2 regions of the Arthrobacter sp. NPDC080031 genome follow, and region 1 is predicted to be linked to the other one. Evidence: riboswitches for the same ligand, from Rfam matches in the RefSeq annotation. Region 1 holds a riboswitch; the other holds the start of a gene.
The links. Region 1 has a riboswitch for cyclic di-AMP ahead of AB0323_RS18380 (M23 family metallopeptidase). Riboswitches for the same ligand answer to the same signal wherever they lie in the genome.
Positions count from the first base shown of each region.

Region 2: another riboswitch for cyclic di-AMP. It lies ahead of AB0323_RS12165 (hypothetical protein); the one in region 1 lies ahead of AB0323_RS18380 (M23 family metallopeptidase).

Region 1 covers NZ_JBFBLA010000024.1:10,665-23,219, forward strand. Annotated here, with positions in the region: gene AB0323_RS18380 (M23 family metallopeptidase) at 100-918, opposite strand; cyclic di-AMP (ydaO/yuaA leader) riboswitch at 921-1,128, opposite strand; gene AB0323_RS18385 (metal-dependent transcriptional regulator) at 1,255-1,950, opposite strand; gene serC (phosphoserine transaminase) at 2,199-3,329, shown strand; gene AB0323_RS18395 (MFS transporter) at 3,351-4,640, opposite strand; gene AB0323_RS18400 (DUF3027 domain-containing protein) at 4,685-5,260, opposite strand; gene AB0323_RS18405 (cold-shock protein) at 5,268-5,651, opposite strand; gene AB0323_RS18410 (hypothetical protein) at 5,895-6,110, shown strand; gene AB0323_RS18415 (helicase-associated domain-containing protein) at 6,160-8,622, shown strand; gene AB0323_RS18420 (DNA repair helicase XPB) at 8,633-10,276, shown strand; gene AB0323_RS18425 (hypothetical protein) at 10,279-10,506, opposite strand; gene AB0323_RS18430 (LysR family transcriptional regulator ArgP) at 10,597-11,505, opposite strand; gene AB0323_RS18435 (LysE/ArgO family amino acid transporter) at 11,575-12,210, shown strand; gene AB0323_RS18440 (response regulator transcription factor) at 12,292-12,555, shown strand, end outside.
Region 2 covers NZ_JBFBLA010000012.1:100,083-117,519, reverse strand. Annotated here, with positions in the region: gene AB0323_RS12230 (NAD(P)/FAD-dependent oxidoreductase) at 1-126, shown strand, start outside; gene AB0323_RS12225 (alpha/beta hydrolase) at 174-956, shown strand; gene AB0323_RS12220 (ABC transporter ATP-binding protein) at 1,047-1,766, shown strand; gene AB0323_RS12215 (YhgE/Pip domain-containing protein) at 1,763-3,799, shown strand; gene AB0323_RS12210 (TetR/AcrR family transcriptional regulator) at 3,796-4,428, shown strand; gene AB0323_RS12205 (hypothetical protein) at 4,499-5,110, shown strand; gene AB0323_RS12200 (EamA family transporter) at 5,083-6,039, opposite strand; gene AB0323_RS12195 (LysR family transcriptional regulator) at 6,112-7,071, shown strand; gene AB0323_RS12190 (histidine phosphatase family protein) at 7,156-7,686, opposite strand; gene AB0323_RS12185 (winged helix-turn-helix domain-containing protein) at 7,832-8,701, opposite strand; gene AB0323_RS12180 (hypothetical protein) at 9,368-10,195, opposite strand; gene AB0323_RS12175 (response regulator transcription factor) at 10,435-11,175, shown strand; gene AB0323_RS12170 (HAMP domain-containing sensor histidine kinase) at 11,188-12,666, shown strand; cyclic di-AMP (ydaO/yuaA leader) riboswitch at 12,808-13,004, shown strand; gene AB0323_RS12165 (hypothetical protein) at 13,088-13,762, shown strand; gene AB0323_RS12160 (bifunctional glycosyltransferase family 2/GtrA family protein) at 13,923-15,293, shown strand; gene AB0323_RS12155 (glycosyltransferase family 39 protein) at 15,290-17,341, shown strand; gene AB0323_RS12150 (glycosyltransferase family 39 protein) at 17,348-17,437, shown strand, end outside.

The DNA.
Region 1 (12,555 bases):
TAAAAGTTGATGCGTCTTAGACGGTACATGAGTTTTGGCTGAATGTCACATTCAGGTCACGGAGCGTGACAAGCATTCGAGAGACTTCCATCGGATTGGCTACAGCCAGCCCAGGGGGTCAACGACGTCGCCGTTGACCATGACTTCAAAATGGAGGTGGCAGCCGGTGGAGGCGCCGGTGGTGCCGCTCAATGCGATGACATCGCCACGGCTGACCGTTTGGCCCACCTGGACGTTGAACGACGACAAATGGTTGTACGTGGTTTCCAGGCCGTTGCCATGGTCCACCACAATGCGGTTTCCGCCGCCATACGGATGCCAGCCGGCGAAAGTGACCTTTCCGGCCGCGGCTGCATGGACCTGGGTGCCGCACTGGGCCACGAAGTCCTGGCCTCGGTGGAACTCCCCCAAACCGCCCGTGATGGGATTCACGCGGTACCCGAAAGGCGAGGCCGTGGTCAGGGTGTCCAGCGGCGCGCCCAGGGTGCCCTTGGAGGACGATGTCTTGATGGTGCCGACGGACTGCGCGCTCAAGAGTTGCTTGAGCTTGCTGTCAGGATCCGCCGTGGTGGAAACCGCAGCACGGCTGAAGTCGATCGTGGCACTTGGAGCGGCCGGAATCTCAGGCTGGGTGCCTGCAGCCGAGGCGGCCTGGCTTGAGTCGGCCGTGGCCGTCATGGCGCCGGTGCCCGGCATGGCGACCGTCAGGATGAGGCCCGTCGTGGCAAGGGCCACTCCGGCCTTCTGTCCGGCCCCGCTCGCCGCGGCGAACTCGGCCATCTGCCGGAAAGGACCCTTGCGGCGGCGAAGTTCGCGATGGGGATCGCGGGGCCGCTCGTGCTCGACGGCGTTCGTGCTCCGCAGCTCAGCAGTAGGACCGGACGCGCGCCTGCGGCCCCTGGTGTTCTGCGTGGTCAAGGTTTTCCTCTCTGGCAAGCCTGCGAAGTTAGCTGTCGGATTCGGGCCAGAGAGATCGTGGACCCGGTCCGCGTGAAGGGCGCGAAGCGCGGGCTACCCGAAGGGGTCCCGCACTGTTTGCCCTTCCGCTGCGGACTTCACCCCAAGGCCGTCTTTCGACAGCCGATGGTGGTTCCTCCGCTTCTGCCAGTGAATGGACTAATCCACCTGATCCGCTGGCAGAACTCGGCTTCGGATCAGGTAACGCTTTGGTATCGGCGCCAGTAACAAACTATAGGGGATTAAGCCCCCGCGGTAATAATTTCGTTATCTTTGCGGGCCGCCTCGCCGGGACGGCTAGGCGACCGTGACAAAGACGTGCGAGGCAACCTCAGGCGGCAGCTCAAGCGCGCCGTCGATATTGGGCACGCGAACAGAGATGTACTCCCCCACGCGTTCCAGGGACACCCTGGCGCCGGGACGGATCCCGCCCTCGTCCAGCTGGAGCAGAAGTTCCGGTTCCACCTGGATCGGTTCAGCCAGCCGGCTGACGGTGACCCGGTTTTCAGGTGAGTATTCGTTCATGGCATCAACAAGGTTGACCACACCATCCGTAAAGGCATGGGACGCGGCTCCGCCCAGCGCCTCGAGTCCGGGGATGGGGTTGCCGTAGGGCGATTCCGTGGGGTGGTCCAGCAGCTCGTAGAGCCGGCGTTCCACGCGTTCGCTCATGACATGCTCCCAGCGGCAGGCTTCATCGTGGACGTAGGCCCAGTCCAGTCCGATGACATCTGCCAGGAGCCGTTCGGCGAGCCGGTGCTTGCGCATGACCTCGGTGGCGCGTTTCCGGCCCGTTTCAGTCAGCTCAAGGTGCCGGTCATCGGACACAATGACCAGGCCGTCGCGCTCCATCCGTCCGATCGTCTGGGAAACGGTGGGGCCGGAGTGCCGCAAGCGCTCTGCGATGCGTGCGCGAAGAGCCACGATGTTCTCTTCTTCAAGCTCCAAAATGGTCCGAAGATACATCTCAGTGGTATCGATCAGATCCGTCATCCAGCTCAGCTCCTCGAGCGCAGTATCTTGCGTATTTTCGCCAGCTCCAAGCTTAGCTTATTTGGAATTACTCCGGATAATTCTCGTGCCTCGTCCAACCCCCGTGGAACAGATGCTTCCACGTGGCGGACTATGACACCTTCGGTTCTGCCCCCGCCTGCGGCGTCAGGCAGAATTGGGGAGTCGAAGGGGCAGCTTGCCACCTGCCGCGACGCATCTAGGCCGCTACTTCACCATTGGAGCATCCCGTGAGCGACAACAGCATCACTATCCCCGCCGATTTGCTGCCCAAGGACGGCCGGTTCGGCGCCGGGCCCTCCAAGGTCCGCCCGGAGCAGATCGAAGCACTTTCCGCCGCCTCGACAACGATCCTGGGCACCTCCCACCGCCAGGCACCGGTCAAGAACCTGGTGGGCTCCGTCCGCGAGGGACTTAGCCAGTTCTTCCGTGCACCCGAGGGCTACGAGGTGATTCTCGGCGTCGGAGGCTCCACCGCGTTCTGGGATGTCGCCAGCTTCGGCCTGGTCGAGAAGAAGGCCCAGCACCTCTCCTTCGGTGAGTTCGGTTCCAAGTTCGCTTCGGCGACCAACAAGGCACCGTTCCTGGAAGCTTCCTCCATCATCAAGTCCGAGCCCGGCACCCGGCCGGTTTCCCAGGCCGAAGCAGGCGTGGACGTGTATGCCTGGCCCCAGAACGAAACCTCCACGGGTGTGGCCGCTCCGGTCAAGCGCGTTCAAGGCAGCGACGACGGGGCCTTGGTCCTGGTTGACGCGACGTCCGCAGCCGGCGGCCTGGACGTCGATGTTGCCGAGGCTGACGTCTACTACTTCGCACCGCAAAAGAACTTTGCCTCCGACGGCGGCCTGTGGCTCGGTCTCTTCTCCCCCGCCGCCCTCGAGCGCGCCGCCCGCGTCAAGGCAAGCGGCCGCTGGATCCCCGATTTCCTGGACCTGCAGACGGCTATCGACAACTCGAAGCTCAGCCAGACCTACAACACGCCGTCCCTGTCCACCCTGGTGACCTTGGATGCCCAGGTCCAGTGGCTCAACAAGAACGGTGGCCTGGACTTCGCTTCCGGACGCACCGCGGACTCCGCAAGCCGCATCTACAACTGGGCCGAGGCTTCCGAATACGCCACGCCGTTCGTCGCGAAGGCCGAGGACCGCTCCAATGTCATCGCCACGATCGATTTCGATGACTCAATCGACGCCGCGGCCATCGCCAAGGTGCTGCGCGCCAACGGGATCGTGGACACGGAACCGTACCGCAAGCTGGGCCGGAACCAGCTGCGCATCGCTACCTTCGTTGCCATCGAGCCGGACGACGTCTCTGCATTGCTCGCCAGCATCGACTATGTGGTGGGCGAACTGAAGAAGTAAGGGACTGCCGCGTTCGCGCGGTCAGGACTGGTCGGCGTCGTCCGGACCCGCGCCTTGGGACTCAATGCGGAAGAACCGCATCCCGCGGGCGCTCCTATCGAAACGGAGCCGCAGCTGGCGCGCGCGGATGATCCACACGATGCCGACGACGGCGGTGCCGGCGCCTGCCGCGGCGGCCACGCCCACAGCCCATCGGGGTCCGGCCACGTTGGACACCCATCCGACGAACGGTGCCCCGATGGGCGTTCCACCCATGAAGATGGCCATGTAGAGTGCCATGACCCTGCCGCGCATGACAGGTTCCGTGGTGGACTGCACATAGCCGTTGGCGCTCGTGATCATGGTCAGGGCGAACAGTCCGCAGGGAATCAGGGCCAAGGCAAACATGGTGTAGTTCGGCGCCAGGGCGGCCAGTCCGCTCGCGAGGCCGAACCCGCCCGCCGCCGCGAAGATGAGCCGCATCCGCGGCCGCCCGCGCCGGGCGGCCAGCAACGCTCCTGCGACGGAGCCGATCGCCATGACTGAGTTGAGCAGCCCGAATGCTCCCGCGTCCATACCGAACACCGTGCCGACCATGGCTGCGATGAAGAGGACGAAGTTCAGGCCGAAGGTGCCCATGATGAAAATCGCGACGAGGACAACCACAATGTCCGGGCGATCGCGGACATAGCGAAGCCCTTCCCGGATGCGGCCCTTGCCTGCGGCGGCCCGGGGTTGGACGCGCAAGGAGGAGAGGGGGATGGCCCGGATCGCCCCAAGCATTGCGAGGAAGGTCAGGGTGTTGATCATGAATACCCAGCCCGGCCCCACGGCAACCGTCAGCGCGCCGGCCACGGCCGGACCGATCATGCGGGCAACGTTGAAGGATGCGCTGTTCAATGCAACGGCGTTGGAAAGATAGTCGTCCTTGACCAGCTCCGACACGAACGTCTGGCGAACCGGGGCGTCAAGTGCCGAGACAACGCCAAGCAAGAGCGCGAACACATAGACATGCCACAACTGCGCAGCACCGCTCAGGACCAGGAGTCCCAAGCCAGTGCTCAGGACAGCCATGGCCGATTGGGTCATGACCAGGAGCCTGCGCCGGCTGTAGCGGTCGGCAAGCAGTCCGGCCCACGGGGCCAGGAAAAGCTGCGGGCCCAGTTGGAGGGCCAAGGTCACGCCCATCGCGCCGGCATCATGGTTGCTCAGATGGGCGAAGACCAGCCAGTCCTGGGCGGTCCGCTGCATCCACGTGCCGACGTTGGAAATGAGGGCACCAATGAACCAAATGCGGTAGTTGGGGACACCCAGCGATTTGAAAGTGGACATCAGATTCCACCTTCACGAAGTTCGCTCGCCGGGCCCGCCAAGTGCTAGTCAGCCTCGATGTCGTCGGCGTCGTCGTTCTCTTGTTCGCCGGCGGAGGCGGCGAGGTCCTCAGCGGAGGGGCCGCCGTCGTCGTCCGCGTCAAGGGGGACGCCGGCTTCCTCCGCCAATTCTTCGGCTTCGGTAGCCTCGTCCTCCGGACGGACGCGCTTTGCCCACGGCACCCATTCAGGAGCGAGGATGGAGTCCTCCGACGGCAGCAGGCCAAGCTCGCTGACCGTGACCACTTTCGAGCGCGAGTTGCGGGTCACGACCGCGTACCACTGCCAACCGCCGTAGCCGGGCAGCCTTGATTCGAACAGGTGCGTGACGACGCGTTCACCTTCGGAGCGCGCGGCAATATGCGGTCCGATCTCACCCGGTTTGGCAATGGTTTCCACCGCGTTCCGGGCGACGTCGACGGCGGCGGCCAAGAAAGCGTCCGGCTTGCCGACGCGCCACACAGGAAGGCCGGTGCGGGGTTTCGCCGTTGCCGGCTTCCGCTCGGCACCGGGACCAGCCGTTCCAGCAGCGGCGTCATTTCCGGCCACTTCAGGACTGGCTTCAGCGGATTCCGATGTCATGGCAGGTTTAGGCTTCCAGCTCGTCGGCAACCTTGCGCAGGGCTGCAGCGATGGCCTTGCCCTTGGCGCCTTCAGGGTACTTGCCGGCGGACAACGTGCCGGAGAGGTTGTCCAGGACAGAGACGAGATCCTGGACTACCGGAGCGAGCTCGCGTGCGTTCATGCGCTTGGCTTTGGCGATGGATGGCAGCTTGTCCAGCACGCGGAGGCCCAGCGCCTGGGCGCCCCGGCGACCGTCGGCGACGCCGAACTCAACCCGGGTGCCTGCCTTGAGATCCGCTACGCCTTCGGGCAGTGCGGATTTGGGCAGGAACACTTCCTGGCCGTCCTCTGCCGCGAGGAATCCGAAGCCTTTGTCCTTGTCATACCACTTGACCTTGCCGGTGGGCACGTAATCAACCTTCTTCGTTCTTACTTGCGAGACACAGCCGGCGCGCCACCGCATCCGCAGGATACTGCGGGAATAGGGGTAACTGCCTGGACCGTGTTGGTCTATTGCTTCAAGGTTATCCTGCCCGGCCGCGGATTCTCGCTTTGAGACCACGCAGGCAGGTCCTGGCGCCTTTTGTCGGCAACGAGGCTGCACCTTGGCCTGCAACAGGGGATGCGGCCCGGGACTGTTAGCGTTGCTTCCATGATTCCCCGCGACTTCCGCCGCCCGCTCACGATCGTCGCCGCCATCGTCGCAGTCCTTTCCCTGGCGTCCGTAGCGGCCGTCATGGCCGTAGCTTTCGCCAACGCCGTGGCACCGGTCTGGGTCACGTCCACCGCTCTCTACGGGCTTCCGCTCGCCTTCATTTTGATGGCCGCGTTGGTGGTTGACTCTGTCCGGGCGCGGCGTCGCCAATGAGCAGCCGGAAAGCCCGACGGCGGACCCGGCTGGCGGTAACGTTGAACTGATGTCCCTTATTCGCGCGCTCAGCAAGGAACTGGAAGCGCGCAGCGATGACTCGCTGCGGGCCCTGTTTGCCGCGCGGCCCGACCTCATCTCCCCCGTGGTCCCGGACTTCGCCGCACTCGCGGCGCGGGCAAGTGCGCGGGTCAGCGTGCAGCGCGCCCTGGAACGGCTCAACAAACCGGAGATGCAGGTACTGGAGACAATCCACCTGTGCACCAACACCGACACCGGCCACAGCGTCTCCGCGGCAGGACTGAAGAAGTGCATCAACGGCGCCACCCTTGCCGCGCTCGAGCCGATCCTTAACAAGCTCCAGGAACTGGCCCTCATCCACCGCGCCGATCCGCCGGCCACGGTGCACAATCCAGGCCGGCAGCGTTTCTACTTGCCGGTGGGCAGCCTCAAGGACGTCATCGGCATCTACCCGGCCGGCTTGGGCCGTAGCTACACCGAGCTGGTACGGCTGCAACCCGCCTTCGCCCAGCGCGTGGTGCATCTCGTCGCCGAACTCCACCAGAGCGGGGCCAATATCCTGCCCGCCACGACGCCGATGGACGCGGCGCTGGCGCTGCAACGTTGGACATCGACACCGGAGGACCTCCAACACATTCTGTCCGAGGCACCTGCACGGACGCGTCCCCTTTTGAACAAGTTCGGCAGCTGGGCCATGGGCGCCGTTCCCCAAGCCCAGCGCAAGGCTTCCGTGCTCCATGAAGGCCGCGACGTCGGTCCCGTGGACTGGCTCCTGGCCCGCGCTTTGCTTGTTCCCCTGGACGCCGGCCACGTTGAACTCCCGCACAGCGTCGGCCTGTCCCTGCGTGGCGGCGCGATCGTGGACCACTTCACGTTGAAGCCTCCCGTGCCGGAGCTGGGCCAAACGAGTGCTGCCTTGCGCCGGAATGCCGCCATGGGGGCCATCGCCGAAGTGCTCCGCCTGGTGGGTGACCTCCTGTACGCGGTCCGCGAGCAGCCGGTGGTTACCCTGCGCAGCGGAGGGGTCGGCGTGCGTGAACTCAAACGCCTGGCCGACAGCCTCCGCCTGGGATTGTCCGAGACCGCCCTGATCCTCGAGCTCAGTGCCTTGTCCGGATTGCTGCGCCTCGACGTGGACAGTTCCACCTGGGTTCAGCCGCCGTCGGTGGAATGGCTCACTCTTCCCCGCCAGGAGCAGTGGCTCTGGCTGGTCAACGCCTGGCTCGCCAGCGAGCGCGCTCCTTCCCTCGTGGGACAAACCCTCTCCGGACCTGCCACCACGGCACCGCGATCCGGTTCTCCGGCAGGTTCCATCAATGCCTTGTCCGCCGAGGCCCAGCGCCCTGACGCCCCGTTGGTGCGCAAACGGATCCTGGAGATCCTCGAGGAGCTCACCCTCGAGGCGGGAGCACCGGACGGCAAGGCGCCGGTGCTCAACGCCGAAGCCGTCATGGAACGCGCGGAATGGGCCCAGCCCCGGATGTCCCGGCGGTTCAGCTCCCTTGTCCGCGGCATCCTGCACGAAGCCGAACTCCTGGGGCTCATGGGCTCGGGCGCCCTGACCCAGCTTGGTTCTGCGATTGCCACCGAACAGCCCGAGCTGGCACTCAGCATCCTCGGCGAACACTTGCCCGCCGCGGTCAACCATGTGCTGCTCCAGGCCGACTTGACCGCCGTCGCCCCGGGCTATCTGGCACCTGAACTGAGCGAAAAACTGCTCTTGCTCGCCGACGCCGAAGGCCAGGGTCCGGCCACGATCTTCCGCTTCTCCGCAGATTCGATCCGGCGCGCGTTGGACGCCGGCCAGGACGCGGAAACCATCCTCACGTTCCTGCGCACGCACTCCGCCACCGACGTTCCCCAACCGCTCCGCTACTTGATCAAGGACATCGCCTCAAGGCACGGCCGGCTGCGCGTCGCCAGCAGCCCCAGTTTCATCCAAAGCGACGACGAGGCCGCCATCGCCGAGCTCGTCCGGGAGCCGGGAGCCGCAAGCCTGGGACTCGTCCGGATCGCCCCCACAGTACTGACCTCCACGGCGAGCCCGCGGGAGACGGCGAGGGTGCTGCGCGAGCTGGGACTCTCCCCTGCCGTGCAGGAGGCGGAGACCGCCGTCGTGCGCTATAAGAGGACGACGGCGGTGGCCGGTGGCGTGCGCCCCGTCTACACGGCGCCCCGCACCGCTCCGCCGGACGACGACGTCGACGCCCAGCTCGCGGTGCTGAGGCACCACCGCGCGGTCCACGGCGAAGCGACCGGCGAGGCGGCAACGCAACTGGGACTCGAAACCCTGCAGAGGGCCATCCGGCTGAAGCAAGCGGTCACCATGAACGTGGTGGACGGCTTGGGGAATTCCAATACCGAAACCGTTGTTCCCGTATCAGTGTCCGGAGGGCGCGTCAGGGTGTTCGACGCCGCCCGGGATACCGAAAGAGTCCTGTCCATCCATCGCATCATCGATGTGGAGCCCGCGGGCGAACCGCGCAAGTGAGGAAACAATAGTGAGCGACGGTCCGCTGATCGTACAGAGCGACAAAACCATCCTGCTGGAGGTCGACCACGAGCTCGCTACCGAGGCGCGGCATGCGATCGCGGCGTTCGCCGAGCTCGAACGCGCCCCTGAACACGTCCACAGCTACCGGCTCACCCCCTTGGGCCTATGGAATGCGCGCGCCGCAGGACTGGACGCCGAAAAAGTCCTCGACACGCTCCTGCGCTACTCCAGGTTCCCGGTGCCGCACTCATTGCTGATCGACATCGAAGAGACGATGTCCCGCTACGGTCGCTTGCGCCTCGAAAAGGACCCGCAACACGGACTGGTCATGCGCACCACCGACTATCCCGTACTCGAGGAAGTCATCCGGGCCAAGAAAATCGCGCCCTTGCTGGGGCCAAGGATCGACGGCGAAACCGTGGTGGTGCACTCCTCCCAGCGGGGACAGCTCAAGCAGTTGTTGCTCAAGCTTGGCTGGCCGGCCGAGGACCTCGCCGGCTACGTGGACGGAACTCCACACCTGATCGCCCTGAACGAGGACGGCTGGCACCTGCGGCCGTACCAGAAACTTGCCACGGAGAACTTCTGGGCGGGCGGCAGCGGCGTCGTCGTGCTGCCCTGTGGTGCGGGCAAGACCCTGGTGGGGGCCGCAGCCATGGCTACCAGCTCCACCACCACGCTGATCCTGGTCACCAACACTGTCGCGGCCCGGCAATGGAAAGACGAGCTCCTGAAGCGGACGTCGCTGACGGAGCAGGAAATCGGCGAGTACTCGGGCGCGGTCAAGGAGGTACGGCCAGTCACGATCGCCACCTACCAGGTCCTGACCACGAAACGCGGAGGCCTGTACCCGCACCTGGAACTCGTGGACGGCCACGACTGGGGACTCATCATCTACGACGAGGTCCATCTCCTGCCGGCTCCGATCTTCCGGATGACCGCGGACCTCCAAGCGCGGCGCCGTCTGGGACTCACTGCGACGCTTGTGCGTGAGGATGGTCGCGAGGGCGAGGTCTTCAGTTTGATTGGCCCCAAGCGCTACGACGCACCGTGGAAAGACATCGAAGCCCAGGGCTACATCGCGCCCGCCGACTGCGTCGAAGTCCGGGTGGACCTGCCCCGGGACGAGCGCGTCGCCTACGCGATGGCGGAGGATGCCGACAAGTACCGGCTCTGCGCGACGTCGGAGACCAAGACCCACTTGGTGGACCAGCTCGTTGCCCTGCACCAGGGCGAGCAGCTGCTGGTGATCGGCCAGTACATCGACCAGTTGGATGAGATCGGCGAGCGCCTGGACGCCCCGGTGATCAAGGGCGATACCAGTGTGAAGGTGCGGCAGAAGCTGTTCGATGCCTTCCGCGCCGGTGACATCAAGACCCTCGTGGTGTCCAAAGTGGCCAACTTCTCGATCGACCTGCCCGAGGCCTCCGTGGCGATCCAGGTATCCGGGTCTTTCGGTTCCCGCCAGGAAGAGGCTCAACGCTTGGGACGATTGCTTCGCCCCAAGCAGGACGGCCGTGCTGCACGCTTCTATTCCTTGGTTGCCCGGGACACCCTCGACCAGGACTTTGCCGCCAAACGGCAGCGCTTCCTCGCCGAACAGGGCTACGCCTACCGGATCATGGACGCCAAGGACGTACCCGCCGGATAGGGCTAGGCAACCAGCTGTTGTGCGCGCTCCGGCTGCTGCGCTGCTTGCAGCACGACGACGTCGACGACGGCCCAGGAGTCCCCGTCCTTGAGCTGCGCATCGGCGAAGCGTTCGGCGGCAAGGCGGTCGCTGAACTCTTCGTGCTCGATGCGTCCGGAAAGCGTATCCAGGTAGCTGACATGGAATTCGACGTTTTGAGTTTCAACGCGTGATTCTTGTTTGTTTTCCATGGCTCAAGTGTGAATCGGGGCTCTGACAATTTAGGACTGGGCCCGCGGCGTGTTGGCTTTTAGCCGCGAACGTTGCCCCGGGCCGCCTGTTCAGGGCCTCCGCAGCACTTCCGCAGCGGTGCTCCGGACCGCCGCGGTCACGGCGTCCAGGATCCGCGACGGTGTCCGCCACCGTTGCCAGTGCAGGGGCACGTCCAGCGGCTGCTCGGGCGCGAGCTCCACCAAGTGCCCATCGGCTATGTCCCTGCCGCATTGCGGTTCAGGCAGCAGTCCCCACCCGAGCCCCAAGCGGATGGCCTCGGCAAACTCCTGGCTGGAGGGAACATAGTGCCGCGGCCCTGCCGGTTCCATCCCACGCCGGGCACCGCCCAGGAGCTCGAGGAAACGGTGCTGGTACTCATCCTTGCGGTCGAAGTCCACGGCCGGAGCCGCGCGCAGCGAGGCGACATCGACGCCGTCGGGAAGCCACCGCGCCCTGAATTCCGCAGTGGTGACGGCACGGTACCGCATGCTCCCCAGCGGCTCCACCCGGCAGCCCTGCACCGGCTCGGGAGTCGCGGTCACGGCGGCCATCACCGTCCCGGCGCGCAGCATGGACGTTGAATACTGCTCGTCGTCCCGGTGAAGATCAAAGACGGCGTTCAGCTCCGCCGGGATCCTGGTAAGTGCCTTGAGGAACCAGACGGACAAGGAATCCGCGTTGACCACGATCGGAACCGAGACCATCGGCGATTCGCCCGGCAGGCCCAGTTCCAGTTCGGCGTCGGCCTCCAACTGGGCGAGCTGCCGCGCCAGCCTGAGCACCACGTGTCCCGACTCCGTGGCCCGGACAGGATTGCTGCGCTGCAGCAATACCCTGCCGGACGCTTGTTCAAGCGCCTTGAGGCGTTGGGAGACCGCCGACGGCGTGATGTTCAGTGATCGGGCAGCGGCGTCGAGCGTACCTTCAGTGAGCACGGCGGCGAAGGTGTGCAACTGTTCAGAAGAGAATCGGGCCATAAGAGAATCTTACGATGCCTAAGAATATTTAGCTGGACTAATGTTGAAGGCAAAACCTAGCCTCGAAGCATGAACTCCCCCGATGTCTTCCACGCTGCAGGCCTGGGCCTCGGCACAGGCCTTGCCCTCATTGTTGCCATAGGCGCCCAAAATGCCTTCGTCCTCCGGAAAGGAATCCGCGGCGAACATGTCGGAGCCATCGTTGCCGTGTGCGCCATCTCGGACGCCGTGCTCATCGCGGCCGGAGTGCTCGGGACAGGAGCCCTGCTCACCGCGGCGCCTGCCGCCGTCGTCGTTCTCCGTTACGTCGGCGCCGCCTTCCTGGTCACGTACGGGGTGATGGCGGCGCGGCGGATCCTCAAGCCGCAATCGCTCGTATCCGCTGAGCCCGGGCCCCCGGGCTCCGCTCGAGGCGGATTGGCGGCAGCGCTGGCAACTGTCACGGCACTGACCTGGCTCAACCCCCACGTCTACCTGGACACCGTATTGCTCCTGGGATCCGTGGCGAACGCGCAAGGGCCCGGGCTGCAGTGGTGGTTCGGCGCCGGAGCCATGCTGGGCAGTATTCTGTGGTTCTGTTCACTCGGGTTCGGCGCGAAACTGCTCCGTGGTTTCTTTGCGCGCCCTGCGTCTTGGCGGGTCCTCGACGGCGGGATTGCCGTCACCATGGTGGGACTCGGCGTCGGGCTGGCGCTCGGCAGCTAACGCGGACCACAACCATCACCCCGATAATTCTCACAACAAGCATCCAGTCAACTCCCAGAAACTGGGAGCATCATGAATGGTATGAAAAAGAACGGCCCCGAAGCCAAGCTCCTCGTCGTCGACGACGAACCCAACATCCGTGAGCTGCTCTCCACCTCGCTGCGTTTTGCCGGCTTTGAGGTCGTTGCGGCGTCAAACGGCCGCGAAGCGCTCGCTGCCGCCGATCTTCACGCCCCGGACCTCGCGGTCCTGGACGTCATGCTCCCCGATATGGATGGGTTCACTGTCACCCGCCGCCTTCGGGCCGCCGGAAAGCACTTCCCCGTCCTGTTCCTGACTGCCAAG
Region 2 (17,437 bases), on a different contig from region 1:
CTTTTGCATGGCGCAACCATCGCGATTGTCGGCGAAGTCCCGTTGGACCGGCTGTGGCACGCGGTGCCGTCGTTCCCGACCATCAGCGAGGTGTGGCTGCGCCTGCTGGAGAAGTACGGCCTGTAGCCCTGAGATCCGTTGTGGGGCGGAGGACGCGGGAGGACAATGGCCGCATGGCCAAGCACCTCGACATCGACGGACACCCAACCTGGGTGGAAGACCGGGGAGGTTCCGGCGAACCGCTCCTGCTGCTGCACGGAGGCCTGGGCAACAGTGACGATCTGCTCAGGAGCATCGGACCGGGCCTGTCGGAGCGGTTCCGCGTGGTCGCCTTCGATCGCCGCGGACACGGCTATACGGCGGACACGGATGCCGATTTCCACTACGCGGACATGGCCACCGAGACGATCCGGGTGCTCGAGGACGTCGTGGGCGGACCAGCCCATCTGGTGGGGTGGAGTGACGGCGGGATCGTCGCCCTCCTTGTCGCGCTCCGACGGCCTGAACTAGTGCAAAAGCTAGTGGTCATTGGTACGAATTACCACTACAACGGCACCGTCCCCTTCGACATGGACCTGCAATCGCCCATCGCGCAGGAACTCGGAAAGGCCTACATCGAGCGATCTCCCGACGGGGCAGAGCACCTTGACGCTGTCTTTGGCAAGAGTGTCGCGATGTTCACTACGGAGCCGGCACTCACCACCACCGACATCTCGCAAATTACCCAGCCGGTGCTCGTCATCGTTGGCGACGACGATGTGGTCACGTTGCCCCACACTCTTTCGTTGTACGAAGCCCTCCCCCAAGGCCAATTGGCTGTCGTCCCCGGAGCATCCCACGGCCTTCCCCTGGAACAGCCGGAAGCCGTCGCGGGCCTGGTAAGCAATTTTCTGGCCGCGGCGGAGCCGCCCCGTACTTTCATGCCCGTACGCCGCGCAAAGCCTACCGGCGGCTAGCTTCCCAAGGAGCCGAGCATCTATTTGAACTGACCGGTCAGTTCAGTTTACAATTGGGAGCAGACTACTGGTTCTGCGAAAGGTCCAATTGTGCTGTCTGCACAGCAACTCCAGATCGACGGCCGACGGGACGATCTCCTGCCTCCCACCTCGCTCGAAGCCAGGCGCGGGGAGCTCCTCCTGGTCAGCGGCGACGGCCAGGACCAGCGCACGGCATTGGCACTCGCGCTGAGCGGCCGGATGAAGCCCGGCAAAGGCCTCCTGAGCTGGGACAACTCGGCAAAGACGAAGAAGATCCGGGCGGCGAGCGCCCTGATTGACGCTCCTGGCGTCAACGAGCCAGAGCAGCACTTGAGCGTCCGGGACCTCGTCACCGAAGACCTCTCCCTCATCCCCCGCCGCTACCGGGGCGCCCTCCTCAGCAAGCCGTGGCTCAAGGTCAACCGCTTCGAGGACATCGCCGGGCTCTGGATTGAGCAGCTCCCCGCAGACCGCCGCCTCGAGCTGCTGACCGCCCTCGCCCTCGCCGACCCTGCCCTCGACCTCCTGGTGCTCGATTCCCCGGACCGGCACAGCGCGAACCCTGCCGACTGGCTTCCGAGGCTTGAACAGTTGGCGTACGACGCCGGGCGGCCGCTCGCCGTCGTGGCGGTCGTTTCCGCCCTCCCGGACAACTGGGACGGCCCGGCCGCGGTGATCGGCAACTCGATCATGCATACGGCACCCGCCGAGCCGGCCGTCGAACCCCTCGAAATCGCTCAAGAAGATCCCGAAGAAGTACCCGAAACCCTGCAAAGGACCGCAAAGTGACTGTTCTGCGGCTGGCCCGCTCCGAACTCAAGCGCATGACCGGCGGGCTCCTGCCTAAGCTGACCATCCTCGCCCTCACCATGGTTCCGCTGCTCTATGGAGCCGTGTACCTTTACGCGAACTGGGATCCTTACGGCAACCTGAACCAGATCGACGCCGCCCTGGTCGTCGAGGACGCGGGAGCCCAGCCAGCCAACGGCCCCGAACTGCAGGCAGGCCGGAAGGTTGCCGACAGCCTCGTGGAGGGCCACGTCTTCAACTGGCAGCGGGTGACAACCACGGCGGAGGCCGACGCCGGTGTGGAATCCGGCAAATACGCCTTCGCGCTGAAGATTCCGAAGGACTTCTCAGCCAACCTGGTCTCTCCCGGCCGCTTCGACGCCGCCAACCAGGCGATGCTCAACGTCACTACCAACGACGCGAACAACTACCTCCTCAGCACCATCGTGGACAAGCTCACCACCGCGGTGCACTCCACCGTGGCCAAGGAAGTCGGTGAGGAAACGGCCAACCAACTCCTCACGGGCTTCGGGACCATCCACGCTTCCATCGTCAAGGCCTCCGATGGCGCCTCCCAGCTCGCCGACGGCGTCGGCAAACTCAGCGACGGAGCGGCAACCCTCCACGACGGCACCAGCAAGCTCAGCGGGGGCGCGTCCGAGCTTCTGGCGGGGCAAAACAAACTGCGCGACGGCGCCAATCAGCTGAACGACGGCGCCGGCCAGCTCAGCGCGGGGCTCACCGAACTGAAGAACAAGACCGCTTCCCTCCCGTCCGATTCACAAAAGCTCGCCGAGGGCGCCGCCCAAGTAGCCGCCGGAAACGCGCAGCTGAACGCGAAAGTCCAGGACGTCGTCGGGCAACTCTCGGCGTTCGACGCCGGGGCGCGCGACCGCGTCGTGGGCAGCACCCAGAAACTCGTGGCGAGTGGTGTCATCACGCAGGACCAGGCAAATAAGATCATGGCGGACTTCGACACTGCCGCTGGGTCCGGCCCGGTCACCGACGCCAAAGCCAAAATCTCGGCCGATGCCGCCCAGATCCAACAGCTTTCCAACGGATCGGCCGCTGTCAGTGCGGGTGCCGCCAAACTTGCGGGCACCACGCCGGCGCTGACTGGGGCCATCGGCCAGGCCTCGGCAGGCGCGGACCAGCTCAGCTCCGGCGCTGGGACGCTGGCCGCGGGTGAACAGTCTGCCGTCAACGGCACCGCGGCCCTCGCGGACGGTGCCGCAAAGCTCGACGACGGCGCGGCGCAGCTTGCCAGCGGTGCAGCCACGGCCGCAGACGGATCCCGCACCTTGGCGAGCGAGTTGGCGAAGGGCGCGGGCAAGGTCCCGAACCCGAACGACGCCCAGAAGAGCGAGGTGTCCAAGGTGATCGCCGATCCGGTCGCGGTCAACAACGTTTCGCAGGCGAAGGCAGGGTCCTATGGTGCCGGCCTGGCCCCGTTCTTCCTGACGCTGTCCCTCTGGATCGGCGTGTTCATGCTGGTCCAGGCCATGCGTCCTATCACGCAGCGGGCCCTGGCCTCGAACGCTCCGTCGTGGAAAATCGCCGTCGGCGGCTGGCTGCCGTTCTTCGTGGTGTCCGTGCTGCAAGCCAGCATCCTCACCCTCGTGGTGGACCTGGGGCTGGGGCTCAACGCGGCCCACCCGGTATGGATGTGGTTGTTCATGCTGGCTGCTGTCATGGCGTTCACGGCCCTCATCCAGGGCATCGTGGCTTTGCTGGGAACTCCCGGAAAGTTCGTGGTGCTGGTCCTGCTGGTCCTGCAGTTGGTGTCTTCGGGAGGAACGTTCCCGTGGCAAACCACCCCCATGCCGCTGCATGTGGTGCACGAGATCATGCCCATGGGCTACGTGGTGACCGGCATGCGGCACCTGATCTACGGTGGCGACTTGTCCATGATCTGGCCGATTGTCCTGGGCCTGCTTGGCTACACTGTGCTGGGAGCCGCGCTTTCCACGCTGGCCGTCCGCAAGCACAAGTTCTGGACCCTCAAGACCCTGAAGCCGGAGATCGCGGTATGAGCATGCAAGAGCCGGATGTCCCCGGGCTCCCGGAGAAGAAGCTCCGCCCGGCCCGCACCAACGCGACCAAGCAGCGGCTCTTCGACGCTTCCATGGAGCTGATCGGCGAGCGCGGCGCAGCAGGCGTCACGGTGGACGAAATCGCGGCCGCAGCCGGAGTGTCCAAGGGAACGGTCTACTACAACTTCGGGAGCAAGTCCGATCTGATCGCCCAGTTGCTGCGTCACGGCGTCGACATCATGCTCGGGCGGCTCCAGAGAATCGAAGGCCTGCACGCCGATCCGCTCGAGGCCATGGAAGCCATGCTCGGGCAAGCCATGGACTTCATGGACGATTACCCGTCCTTCGCGCGGCTCTGGATCAGCGAGAACTGGCGGACACCGAGCGAATGGGGCAAGCTCTTCGTCGAACTCCGCAGCGAGTTACTGGCGGTGATCGGCGCGGCCATCGAAAAGGTCGCCTCCACCTACACCGTGGATGCCGGCATTGCCCGGGGCAGCCTCGAAGCGGCGATGTTCGGAGCGATCTTCGTGGTGGGCCTTGACAGGCAGACGTACAACCCCGAGCGCACCCGCGAACAGAGCATAGCTGCCATCATGACCATCATGCGCGGCTATGTGCTGCGGTAACGGTATGGCAACTGCCGCGTCATGAGGCGTGGCGATGCTCCGGTCAGGGATGATTAATCCCATGCGTCACATGGGGAACAGCGGAAAGCTTGCGATCATCTCTGCCGTGGTGTCCGCTGGTTTGCTGGTGCTCCTCGCCATCACCCTTGAGGAAACCGTGATGTACACCTTCCTCGGAGTCTTGGCAGTTGGCTACTTGGCGTGCGTCGCCGAGGTTTTCGCCCGTCGAAGGTACTTCATGCTGGTTCTCGGAGCTATCTCGACGATCCTGTTCATCGCTTTCGGAATCGCGTTCCTGCGCATGTGGGGCCTGGCCTTCAACCAGGACGAGAATGCCCTGGGCAGCGCGGTCAGCACCAAAGATTCGGACATCTACTTCTACCTCGCCGCACTCGCCGGGTGCATCTCCTTGCTGGTCTTGTTCGTGGCGGCGGTATGGCCCTCCCGCAAGAACCGTGCGAAGGTCGCGGCCCGACAGGCTGCCCGGCGGCCGGCGGCCCGTCCGGCGTCGCGTCCTTCCCCGGCACCCGCCAGGCCCGCCCAGCGGCCGGCGGCCCGTCCGGCGTCGGGGACTGCCAAGCGTCCTGCGCCCCGCAGCCCGGCAGCGCCTACCAAGCGAGCGACGTCCGGATCCCTTCCTCCGCGATCGCCGGTTCAGCGCAAGCCGGCCCCCAAGCGTTGAGGCACTTCGGGCGCCCCCGCTTCCTCAGGTTTGGCGCGCCGCTGCAGCACGGCAGTCGCCACGCCGCCCAGCAGGAGGAGGCCACCGGCCAGCTCCGCCGCCGTCGGGACCTCTGAGATGAGCAGCCACGCGGCGGTCATTCCCACCACAGGAACCAACAACGTGAACGGCACCACGGCCGAGCTCGGGTAAAGGCTGAGCAGCCGGTTCCAGATGCCATAGCCCACGAGCGAGGCGAACACGGCCGTGTAGATGGCGCTCAGGATGGTCGCCGGCTGAAGGTTGGTGAGGGTCCCGACGACGGCGGCCGGGCCGTCCACGATGAGCGACAAGCCTGCGAGGGGCAACGGAACCACGGCCCCGGACCAGACCACCAGCCCCAGTCCCGAGGCCGCCTTCGCCTTGCGTGCGATGATGTTTCCCGCGGCCCAGGACGACGCCGCTGCGAGCACGATCATGAGCGGCACCACCGGGGCCACCAAGCTTCGACCCACCGCTACGAGGGCCAGTCCGGCCACACCGAGCACCACCCCTGTCAGTTGGCGCTTGCTCGGCCGCTCCCCCAGGAACCGGGCGGCCAACAGCACCGTCAGGAGCACTTGCGCCTGCAGCACCAACGAAGCGAGCCCGGCCGGCATACCGAGGGCCATGCCAAGGTAGAGGAGGCCGAACTGCCCGGCGCTCATGAACAGCCCGACGCCGATGATCGCCTTCCAGCTCACGTCCGGTTTGCGGACGAAGAAGATGCAGGGGAACACCACCAGCACGAAGCGGATGGCCACGAACAGCAGCGGCGGCACGTCCGCCGCGCCACCGCTCCCGTGGCCGCCAATTCCGCTTGCGGGATGGAGGCCAAAATCGATCGCGACGAAATTCAGGCCCCAAAGGATGGCGACAAGGACGGCGAGTGCTGAGTGTCGGATATTCACGATTCAACTCTGACAGCCAATCGGATGAAGCACCAGCGTTGAGTTCTGCATCAAATCATGTACGTTTGCTTCATGATTGAGATTGCGGCGTTACGGGCCCTCGTAGCAGTGGAACAGCAAGGATCCGTGGTGGCGGCCTCGGAGGCCATGGGCTTCAGCCCGTCGGCAGTCTCCCAACAGATCAAGAAGCTCGAGAAGCAAAGTGGTGTGACCGTCCTCGAGCGCCACGGCCGCGGCGTGCTGCTCACCGACCGGGGCATGGCATTGGCCGAGTACGGACGCCGGATCCTGGGCGAATTGGAGGAGTTGCAGGCCACCCTGCTCGCCGACCCCGCGAAGCCGAGCGGAGTGCTTCGGCTCGTCGGGTTCTCGACGGCCTGCCGCGGCCTGGTTGGTCCGATGCTGGGGAAACTGGGCGCGGCCGGGGCTGTTGCCCCCGCCTCTTCGGCCGCGGCGAGCTCCAGGCTTGACGGCTCCGGGCTTGAAATCCGGGTGGTGGCCGAGGACCCGCGCGAGGCCGTCCAAAGGGTCGCAACCGGTGAAGCCGATCTCGGCGTCGTACACAACTGGCACTCGGTGCCTTTGGTGATTCCGGAGAACATGGTCCACGAGGACCTCTGCCTGGACACCGCCGACGTCCTGCTGAACTCAGCGCACCCGCTGGCCGGCCGGACCGCCGTCGAGCCTTCAGACCTGGTGGACGAACGATGGATCAGCACCCCGGCAGGTGCCATCTGCAATGAGGCGTTGCTGGCCATCTTCGCAGGCCTCGGGCGCGTGCCGGACATCCGCATTTTCGACCCCGACTTTTCCACTCATATCGCCATGGTTCAGCAGGGGGTTGCGGTGGCCCTCGTGCCGCGGCTCGGCAGGCCCGAACTCCCCGCCGGAGTTGTGGCGGTGCCCGTGGTCAACCCGATGCAGCAACGCCAAGTGGGAATCGTGTACCGGAAGACCATGACGGCAAGCCCCAGCATCCGCCACGTGGTGGGCTTGCTGCAGGAGGTGGCCGCGGGCCTCGACGTCGGCTAGCTGCCCGCCGGCCGCGCGAACTGGCAGCAAATGCCCTCTGGCGGCGCAAAAAGGGGCATTAGCTGCCAAGTCGCGCCGAGGATTTTACTTCCTGGGGCGGGGAACCGCGAAGTGGGTCAGGCGGGCATCCTGCCCGTCGAGTTCAGCCCACGGCTTTTCGAGTTCCATCACGGTCAAGGCGCTGGTGGGGTAACGCGTCGCGGCATCCATGTAGGCGTCATGGTCGGAGTCGCGGGAAGCCAAGTGCATCGCGAGGTCCTGCACTCCGGGCATGTGCGAGAAGATCATGAGTGTCGTGACGGTTTCCGGCACGTGGTTGATGACGGTCAACATCCGCTGCGCGGAGGCGGCATACAGGCCGTCCTCGAGTTTCGGCGTCGGGGCCTTGTCCCCCAGCTCGCTGCACACCCACGTGCAGGTCTGCCGGGTCCGCAGCGCCGACGAACACAGGATGAAGTCAGGAATCACGTGGTGCCTGAGGAGCCATTTCCCGGCAAGGGGTGCCTCCCGGTGGCCACGCTCGGCAAGGGGTCGCTCATGATCCGGCACCCCAAGGGGCCAGTCCGACTTCGCATGCCGCATGATCACCAGCCGCTTGATGTGATGCTCGCTCATCCCCCCACCCTACTATCCCAACTAGCTCGCATTAGGTGTCGTTTTGGGGCCCGTAAACGACAACAAATGCGAGTCAGTTGGGTAGACCGCGGAAGCGAAAGCGCCCGCCCCCAAGCAGGGAGCGGGCGCCTTGAGCGCGTGGAGACTAGATCGAGTATTCCGGAGCGGCCCAGACGATGACCTCGGGGTGCTCGTAGAAGCGGTAGCCCTGGCCCCGTACCGTGCGGACGGTGTTTGCGAGGCGGCCGAGCTTGGAGCGGAGGCGCCGGATGTGGACGTCGATGGTGCGCTCGTTGGGGACCTCTTCGGCGTTGCGCCACAGGCCCTCGAGGAGTTCGTCGCGGCCAACGGTTCGGGTGCCGTTCTCGACGAGGTAGTTGAGAAGCTCGAACTCCTTGAACGTGAGGTTCAGGGATTCGCCGTCGAGGTGCACTTCGCGGCGGGCGAGGTCGATCAAGACGCCGGACGGGCGGGCTTCCTGTGCAGGCTGCGGACGGAGCGCCTCGGAACGCTGGCGGTTGCCGACGGTGGGGTCACCGAAAGTCGAACGGACGACGTCGAGCGCGGAACCGGGCGCGCTGGCCGGGGCTACCGCGACGGCGGCGTAGCTCTCGGCGCCGGAAACGAGGGACTGCGCGTAGGCCCGGATTTCCTGGGCAAGCTTGGCGATGGATGTTCCGGCGGCCGCGGCGGTATCTTCGTCGATGCCCATGTAGAGCACGAACCCGCGGGCCACATTGTCGTTGGCAACGGGACGGATGGAGCGGTCCGCTGGAGCAAGGACAGGCGTGGGTGCGGTCATCGGCGAGGCCTCGTTGGCGGGAACAGCGCGGAGCTGGCCGTAGGAGTTCGGGTTGTAGCCCTGGGGGACATAACCGGGTGCCTGGCTGCCACCCTGCGGTGCGGGCTGGGCGTAGGCCGGGCGGTTGCCGAAGCCGGGACGCAGGCCAGCGTTCGACGCGGCCTTGTTGGCGTTACGGACGGAGATGTGGACGTATCCGGATGCAACTGACATGGATTGCTTACCTCAATGTGAATAGCCGTCATCGCGGCTTCGAATGCTGGTCTGGTCCCCGCAATGAGATGGGGAGGGGCGCCCGACGCTGGGCAGGGGGCGAATGCCTGAAACTTCTTGGGGTCTTAAGTTAGGCATGCATTCGACAACAGCTCATCGAAGGACCAGCGGGTGCGCTGGGCTCGATCGCTGCGGCTGCAGATGCTGTTGAGTTCTTGTTCACATTTGAAGTGTGCAACGTAACAAAGGGAACTTGCAAGTAACAAAGGACCGGACCGTCCACATTTTGAGACGAATCGGACTATTGTGCCGCACATCACAATTCAGACATGTCCAAATGTGACCCATTCTCGTTCGTCACACTGGCCTTTATGAGCACAATATTCGAAGCAGGTTTGATGAAATGACCGTTTTCTGAATATTAAGTCACGTCACGCGCTTGCCTTTGAATCTCGAGATATGAAACAACCCTTGTCCAATCGTGAGTCTGCATCTCATGGAAATTTTTTGCCAATTCGTCTGCTACGGGCCTCGTTGCAGTGCAAGCGCGACGCGCCGTCGTGACCTTCTTTGAATCCGGAAAGCGCTTGCGACACGGCGAGTCACGTCATTCTGAGGCCAAAGCGCGACAAAGAAGGTCAGGACGGAGGCAAGCAGCACCCATCGCTAGTTGGTAGTGCCGGTTCCTTGGGTGCTTGAGTTGGTGGCCGTCACGATCTGGATGGACTGGGCCGTGTACTTGTCGGATTCCTTGAGCGAAGTGACCCTCACGCTGGATCCGGATTTCACATCGGCGAGCGTCAGGGTGGTGGCGGTGGTTCCGCTTCCGCGCTGCCGCATGCCTTCCGCGACCACGACGTCCGTTCCCAGCGCATAGGTTTTCGTGAACCCGTCCTCGCTCTTGACGGTCATGGAGCTCGCCGAGATGTCGGTAACCGTTCCCAGCTGGCCCGCCATGGTGACGTAGGTGCCGCTTTGGAGGACCACATATTCCGAGTGGATCGCCGCATTCAGACCGCCCATCCCCACCCCGAGGCCGCCCGGACCTGCGTTCGCGCCGCCTGGGCCGCCGAATCCGCCCTGGCCGTTCTGCCCGGCGCCCGGCGCCTGCGCACTGCTGGTGTCAGCCGCCACGGTCCCGTTGCCCGCGGCGTAGGCACCGGCCCCTGCCGCCGCAGCGACCACGACCGTTACGCCGCCGACAATGATCCCCTTCTTCAAGCTCCAATTCTTGAAAAACGAGGGGCGCGTTTGTCCGGAGTTGTATTGCTGCGGGGTACCCCACCCCGCGGCGGGCTGCTGGTTCACCGGCGGCTGCGGGGCACCCCACCCCGCGGCAGGCTGCTGGCTCGCCGGCGGCTGCGGGGCGCCCCACCCGGCGGCAGGTTCCCCGGCTAAAGGCTGCCCGGAATCATCAAGGGGGCGGATCACCGGCTGCGGGTGCCCGTTCCCCGGCTCGGAACCAGGTACAGAGGGGTTGTTTTGCTGATCCATGGTGTGTTCTCCATCGAAATCGAGACTGTTGGTCGTGGTAGTGCTTGTCCCAAACAGCGTCAGCCGCTTTGCTGTGCATTGGCTGTGTCGAACTGCAGGCTTGCCTGTGACCTCCCGCAGAGTGGGTCGGATGCTCCCCGAACCGGCACAACCTCTGGACAGGTGGCTAGGCTGGGACTCACAGGGTGCTCACAGCAACGGCAAAGCACTGGCAAACCCGCAGATTGGAGAGTTGTCCCATGGCATCCTCGCACTCCATGACCAACAACCTTCCGCAACTCAGCCACCCGGACGGTTCCCCCATCCGTGCCCTTGTGGTGGACGACGAACCCAGCCTCGCCGAGCTCATGAGCATGGGCCTGCGCATGGCGGGTTGGTCGGTGGCGGTGGCCGGCGACGGTCCCGCCGCAGTAAAGCTCGCCAAGGACTTCCGGCCGGATGTCCTGGTACTGGATGTGATGCTTCCGGGGTTCGACGGCGTGGAGCTGCTGGGCAGGATCCGCGCCTTTGCGCCTGAGGTGCCTGCGCTCTTCCTCACCGCGAAGGATGACGTGCAGGACCGGATCGTCGGCTTGGCCGCCGGCGGCGACGACTATGTCACCAAGCCCTTCAGCATGGAGGAAGTCCTGCTGCGCCTGCACCGGCTGGTCCAGCGCTCGGGCGTGGCCGCGATGGACACGGCCGAACTGGTGGTGGGTGACTTGACCCTGAACGTGGACACCCGTGAAGTCACCCGCGCCGGCGAAGACATCCCGCTCACGGCAACCCAGTTCGAGCTCCTGCGCTATCTCATGGAAAATCCCAAGCGCGTGGTCAGCAAGGCCCAGATCCTGGACCGCGTGTGGGACTACGATTTCGGCGGGCAAGCCAACATCGTAGAGCTCTACATCTCATACCTGCGCAAGAAGATCGAGGCCAACCACCCGCCCATGATCCACACTGTGCGTGGAGCAGGCTACGTCATCAAGCCCGCCGAATAGCCGGGGCTCCGAATGTCCGCACTCTCGGGTATCCCCCGCCAGACCGACCACAGCTGGTTCAATCCTTCAACCTGGCACTTGCGCACGCGCTTGATCCTTCTCTCGATGGCACTCCTCGTGGCCATCTGCGGCGCCGTCGGGGTGGTCAGCTACGCCTCCATGGATGTGTTCCTCACGAAGCAGCTGGACCAGCAATTGATGCAGGCCTCCCATGGCCGCCCGCCGCAAGGCAATCCTGGCGGCCGCCCGGACCCCTTGGATCCCAGGGGCCAGAGCATCGGCACGCTGAATGCCCGCATTCTTGCCGGTCGGGTGAGCAGCGATGCAGGATTCTTGTCCTCGGATGCCACCCGCGCTCCGCTGACGCCCAGCGACGCTCAAATCCTCTCGGCGCTCCCCCCCGATGGCCGACCGGTTGATCGCACCCTGTCCAATGGCGGTTACCGGCTCGTGGCCACCGAAACTCCTTACGGCGATGTTGTCATCACGGGGCTGCCGCTCGCCTCGAAGCAGGACACCGAGGCCTCGCTCGTCTGGACCATGGTGCTCGTGTCCTTGGGCGGGCTGGTCCTGATCGGGCTGGCCGGAACCGTGCTCATCCGCCGCACCATGCGCCCCCTGGAGCAGCTCTCCGACGTCGCTACGAAGGTATCGAAACTTCCGCTCGACGCCGGTGAGGTGGCACTCGCGGTGCGCGTTCCGGCGTCGGCGGCCCATCCGAGCACGGAAGTGGGAAGCGTCGGCCATGCTTTGAACCTGATGCTGGACAATGTTTCCAGAGCCCTCGAGGCGCGCCAGCAAAGCGAAACAAAGGTGCGCCAGTTCGTGGCCGACGCCTCACACGAACTACGCACTCCGCTGACCGCCATCCGCGGCTATACCGAGCTCTTGCGCATGACGGAGACGTTCACCGAGGACGGTCGCAAGTCACTGGCCCGTGTGCAGAGCCAGTCAGAACGCATGACCACCCTCGTCGAAGACCTCCTCCTGCTGGCCCGGCTGGACGAAGGGAAGGCCCCGGAGTTCACCGATGTGGACCTCACGCAGTTGGTGATCGAGACCGCCAGCGACGAGAAAGTCATGGCCCCGGATCACATCTGGCAGCTCAAGCTTCCGGACGAGCCCCTCATGGTCCGTGGCGACACCACTCAACTCCATCAGGTTTTGGCGAATCTGCTCTCCAATGCCCGCAAGCACACGGAGGCGGGAACCACCGTGGTCACAAGCGTCATGCGTTCGGCCGACGGCAGCGCCGTGGTGACGGTGACCGACAACGGGCCGGGCATCCCGCCTGAATTCCAGGGCAGGATCTTCTCACGTTTTGCCCGTGCCGACGCCGCCCGCTCGGGTTCCGAGGGCACGTCCGGGCTCGGCTTGTCGATCGTGGAATCCATTGTCCAGGCGCATGGTGGAACCGTCGAAGTGGCATCGCGGGCCGGCCGAACGGAATTTGCGGTGCGGCTTCCGGCGCTCAGGACCGCCACGGCCTGAACGGCAACCCAGGAGGGCGTGACGCCGGTGCGCGGCGAGCGCAAGTTGACCCACCGGCGTCGTGATCTCCGTTACCTAAATGTGACTTGAGCGGAATCCTCCTGTACCGTCGAATAGGTGCGCTGGATAATTCCGGCCACCGCCGGGTAGGCGCCGAGCTCTGCCCCTCCCCGGTGCCCAACAGTCCAGGCAGAGACGGGGGACCCAGGTCTCCGGGCAAGCGCTCATGTTGAGCCAGCCCTAGGGGTGAAGCCGTACAGCCACGATTCCCTGTGGCCACGGCCGGATGACCTCATCCGAATCCGACAGCTAACTCCGCAGGCGTCGAGAGGCAATCACCATGTCTGATTCCAGGAATCAGTCGCGCTCTGTTGCGCGCCACCGCGGCGAACCAGCCCGGAGAAACAAGTCACGTTCCACCTTGAGGCGAGCCGCCTCGAACCTTGGCACCGGCCAGCGGATGGCAGTTGTTGCCGGCGTCGTTGCCGTGTTCCTTGGCGCAGGCGCCGCCACCCAGGCCGCCGGACAAGCCATCAATGCCCAGGACATGAGCCGCACGTCCGAATCCCGCGCGACGGACCACGCAGCCACGCCGCCGGCGAGCGCGAGCGCAAGCCCCAAGCCGAGCGCCACGCCGACGCCGAGCCAGGCACCCGCCCCCGCTCCGGCCGCCGTCGCGCCCCAGGCTGCCGCACCGGCCGCACCCGTGGCGCCCCCGGCCGCCGTGGCGCCCCCGGCCCCCGTTGCACCCCCTGCTCCGGCAGCCCCGGCCGCGCCCGTCGCCGTCGATGATCCCTCCGGCGCCCAGGCTTATGCCGCAAGCATCCTGCCCTCCTACGGTTGGGGCCAGGGCGAAATGTCAGCCCTGATCACCCTGTGGAACAAGGAATCGGATTGGCGCACCACTGCCACCAACGCCTCCAGTGGCGCCTACGGGATCGGGCAATCTCTGCCGGGCGACAAAATGGCATCAGAAGGCGCCGACTGGCAGACCAACTACCAGACGCAGATCCGCTGGGGCCTGAACTACATCAAGGAACGCTACGGATCGCCGTCCGCGGCGTGGTCCTTCCACTTGGCCCACAACTGGTACTAAGCCGAAGCCACGCAAAAATGCGTTGAGGTCCGTCCCCTTCAGGGGGCGGACCTCTGCGTTTTTCGACGAGGCAGGCGATTCGCCACGCCGGTCATACATCCACAGCCACGTCACAGGTTCCGCCTAAAGCCCTCATATTCTGCAACGGCACTCTGGATACATGACGCTCATCGAATCCACCTCCGGAACCCTGAAGGACCCCGCGGTGGTGCCGCCGGGCCTTCCCATCCAAGCCAGCACTCCCATTCAACGCAGCACGGTGCGGCGCGCCCCCGTGGACACCCACACCGCCATCCCCGTGCTCGATGTCACCATCCCCGTCTTCAACGAGGAACGCGACCTCGAAGAGTGCCTGCGCAGGCTGCACGGCCATTTGCGCGAATCCTTCCCGCATGGCTTCCGCATCACCGTGGCGGACAACGCAAGCACGGACAGCACCTTGAAAATCGCCGAACGTGTGGCCAGGGAACTGCCTGAGCTCGCGGTTGTCCATCTTGAGGAGAAGGGACGCGGCAACGCCCTGCGCAGGGTGTGGCTCGCGTCGCCGTCGCCGGTTCTGGCTTACATGGACGTGGATCTGTCCACGGATCTCGCCGCACTGGCTCCCCTTTTGGCCCCGCTGATCTCCGGCCATTCGGATCTCGCGATTGGAACACGGCTGACCCGCGATTCCAGGGTTGTCCGCGGCCCCAAGCGCGAGTTCATTTCGCGCAGCTACAACCTGATGCTGCACTCGTTCATGGGCGCCCGCTTCAGCGATGCCCAATGCGGCTTCAAAGCGATCCGGGCCGACGTTGCGCAGCAGATCCTCCCCCACACCTTGGACAACTCGTGGTTCTTCGACACTGAACTCCTGGTCCTCGCCGAACGCTGCGGCCTCCGGGTCCACGAGGTTCCGGTTGACTGGATCGACGATCCCAATTCAAGCGTTGACTTGGTGCGCACCGCCTTGGCCGACATCCGCGGCATGGTCCGGCTCACCCGGGATCTCGTCTCGGGACGCATCCCCATTCCGGAACTGCGCGCAGCGCTTGCACGCGGGCCGCTCCCGGCGTCGTCCCGCACCGCCGAGCAGAGCCCGCGCAGCAGCCTTTTCGGGCAACTGGTCCGGTTCGCCGCAATCGGCGCTGCGTCCACCCTCGCCTATGTGCTCATCTTCTTGTTCTGCCGCGGCTTCATGGACCCGCAACTGGCCAACTTCCTGGCGCTGCTCGTCACGGCCATCGCCAACACCGGAGCCAACCGGCGCTTCACCTTCGGCATCCAAGGCGGGAACCCCGTACGGCACCACTTCGAGGGTTTGATCGTCTTCGGGATCGGCCTCGCGCTCACCTCCGGGGCACTCGCCTTGGTGCACAGTACGACGACGCCGGACCGCTGGGGCGAGCTCCTCACCGTCGTTGCGGCGAACCTCGCCGCCACCGCGGTCCGCTTCCTCTTGTTCCGGCTTTGGGTCTTCCGACAGCCTGTCGCGCAGGCGACTGCACCCGCCACACAAGCCACATCGCGCACAGAAACGGCAGCATCATGACTTCCACGATTACTCCCGCAAGCACAGGACCGGCCGGATCCGACTCGCCCAACGCCGTCGGAACTACCCAGTCACCGCAGGGCGGGCACTCGACAGGCCCGTCAACCCCCGGTGCCACGCCCCATTGGACGCGATACGCCTTTGGCCGGCAGCCCCGCTGGGTGCGGCCGTCCGCCGCCGGGCTCCTCGTAGCCACGGCCTTCCTGTATCTTTGGAACCTCGCAGCCACCGGCTACGGAAACTCCTTCTACGCCGCCGCCATCCAGGCCGGCACCAAGGACTGGACGGCGTTCCTGTTCGGTTCGCTCGACGCCGGCAATGCCATCACCGTGGACAAGCCGCCGGCCTCCTTGTGGATCCCGGCCTTGGCGGGCCGGATCTTCGGCTTCTCACCCCTGAGCATGCTGGTTCCCGAGGCGCTCATGGGCGTGGCCGCCGTCGGTCTCCTCTATCTGACGGTCAAGCGGATCTCCGGACCGGGCGCTGGCTTGTTGGCCGGTGGTGCTTTGGCACTGACCCCGGTGGCCGCGCTCATGTTCCGCTTCAACAACCCCGACGCCATGCTGACCCTGTGCCTGGTGCTCGCGGCGTACTTCACTACCCGTGCTATCGAACGGGCAGGCTGGAAGTGGCTCGCCGCGGCCGGCGCCGTGGTGGGCCTGGCATTCCTGAGCAAAATGCTGCAGGGTTTCCTGATTGTTCCGGGCCTGGGACTCGCGTACCTCTGGGCCGCACCTACCCCGTTGCGGCGGAGGCTGCTGCACTTGCTGGGCGCATTGGCAGGTATCGCTGTGGTGGCAGGCAGCTATGTGGCTCTCTTCCAGCTGACTCCGGCTTCGGCGCGGCCCTACATGGCAGGTTCGCAAACCAACAGCTTCCTCGAGCTGACCTTCGGCTACAACGGGCTGTCCCGCATCACCGGTTCGGGCGAAGGGACGCCCGGCGGAGGGGGCGCTGGAGCGCCCGCTGGCGGTTTGGGTGCGTTCGACGGCGGTGGTGGCGGCAACGCCGGTTTCGGTGGAGCTGCCGGGATCGCCCGCATGTTTGGCAGGAGCTTCGGCGCCGAGGTCTCCTGGCTTCTTCCTGCGGCGCTCATTCTGCTGGCAGCCGGCCTGTGGTTCACCCGCCGGGAAGCGCGAGCCTCCCGCACCCGCGCCGCGCTCATCCTCTGGGGTGGCTGGCTTCTGGTCACAGCGGGGGTCTTCAGCTTCATGGGCGGCATCGTCCACCCCTATTACGCGGTAGCGCTCGCACCGGCAATCGCAGCGTTGGTGGGCATCGGCAGCGTTGAGCTGTGGCGTGGCCGCGGGTACTGGCCTGCCAGGATCGTCCTGGCAGTGGTAATCCTCGGAAGTTCGGCTTGGTCCGCGGTTCTCCTGGGCCGCGACGCCTCGTGGCTTCCCTGGTTGCGCATCGTGATCGTCGTCCTGGGCGTGGTGGCGGCCGCGGCAATCCTGCTCCGCCTCGACTCGCTCAAGCCGGCCGGCCGGTTCCGGAAGGCCACGGCCGCAGCCGTCGTCGTCGTTTCCCTTCTGGCCGGCTGCCTGGGAACCGCGGCGTGGACGCTCGCGACGGCGGCAACCGCGCACTCCGGTTCCATCCCGACGTCGGGACCCGCCGGCTCCGCCATGGGTGGCTTCGGAAACCGCGCCGGAGGGTTCGGCGCAGCTGGTGGCGCGGGCCAGGCCGGAGGGCCGGGTTCGGAGGGAACGGCCGACGCAGGACTGACCGCGCTGCTGACGTCCACCACCACGAAGTGGTCGGCGATCGTCTCCGGCGCCAGCCAGGCCGCAAGCCTTGAGCTTGCCACCAACACCAACGTGATCGCGCTCGGTGGCTGGAACGGTGGCGATCCCTACCCCACGCTGGCACAATTCCAGGACATGGTGGCCAAGGGACAGATCGGTTACTACATTGCAGGAGGCGGCATGGGTGGCGGCGGCGGATTCAGAGGCCAAGGCGGCAATTCCGAGGTAGCCTCCTGGGTACAGGCCAACTTCCAAGCCCAGACGGCGGGCAGCTCCACCGTCTACAAGCTGACAAAGTAGATTCCGATGACCGCTTCCTATTCCACGGACACCGGTTCCAAACCAGCGCAGCCCGTCCCGCCGTCGCGTTTGGTGGAGCGGGTCCCGCCCGGCCTG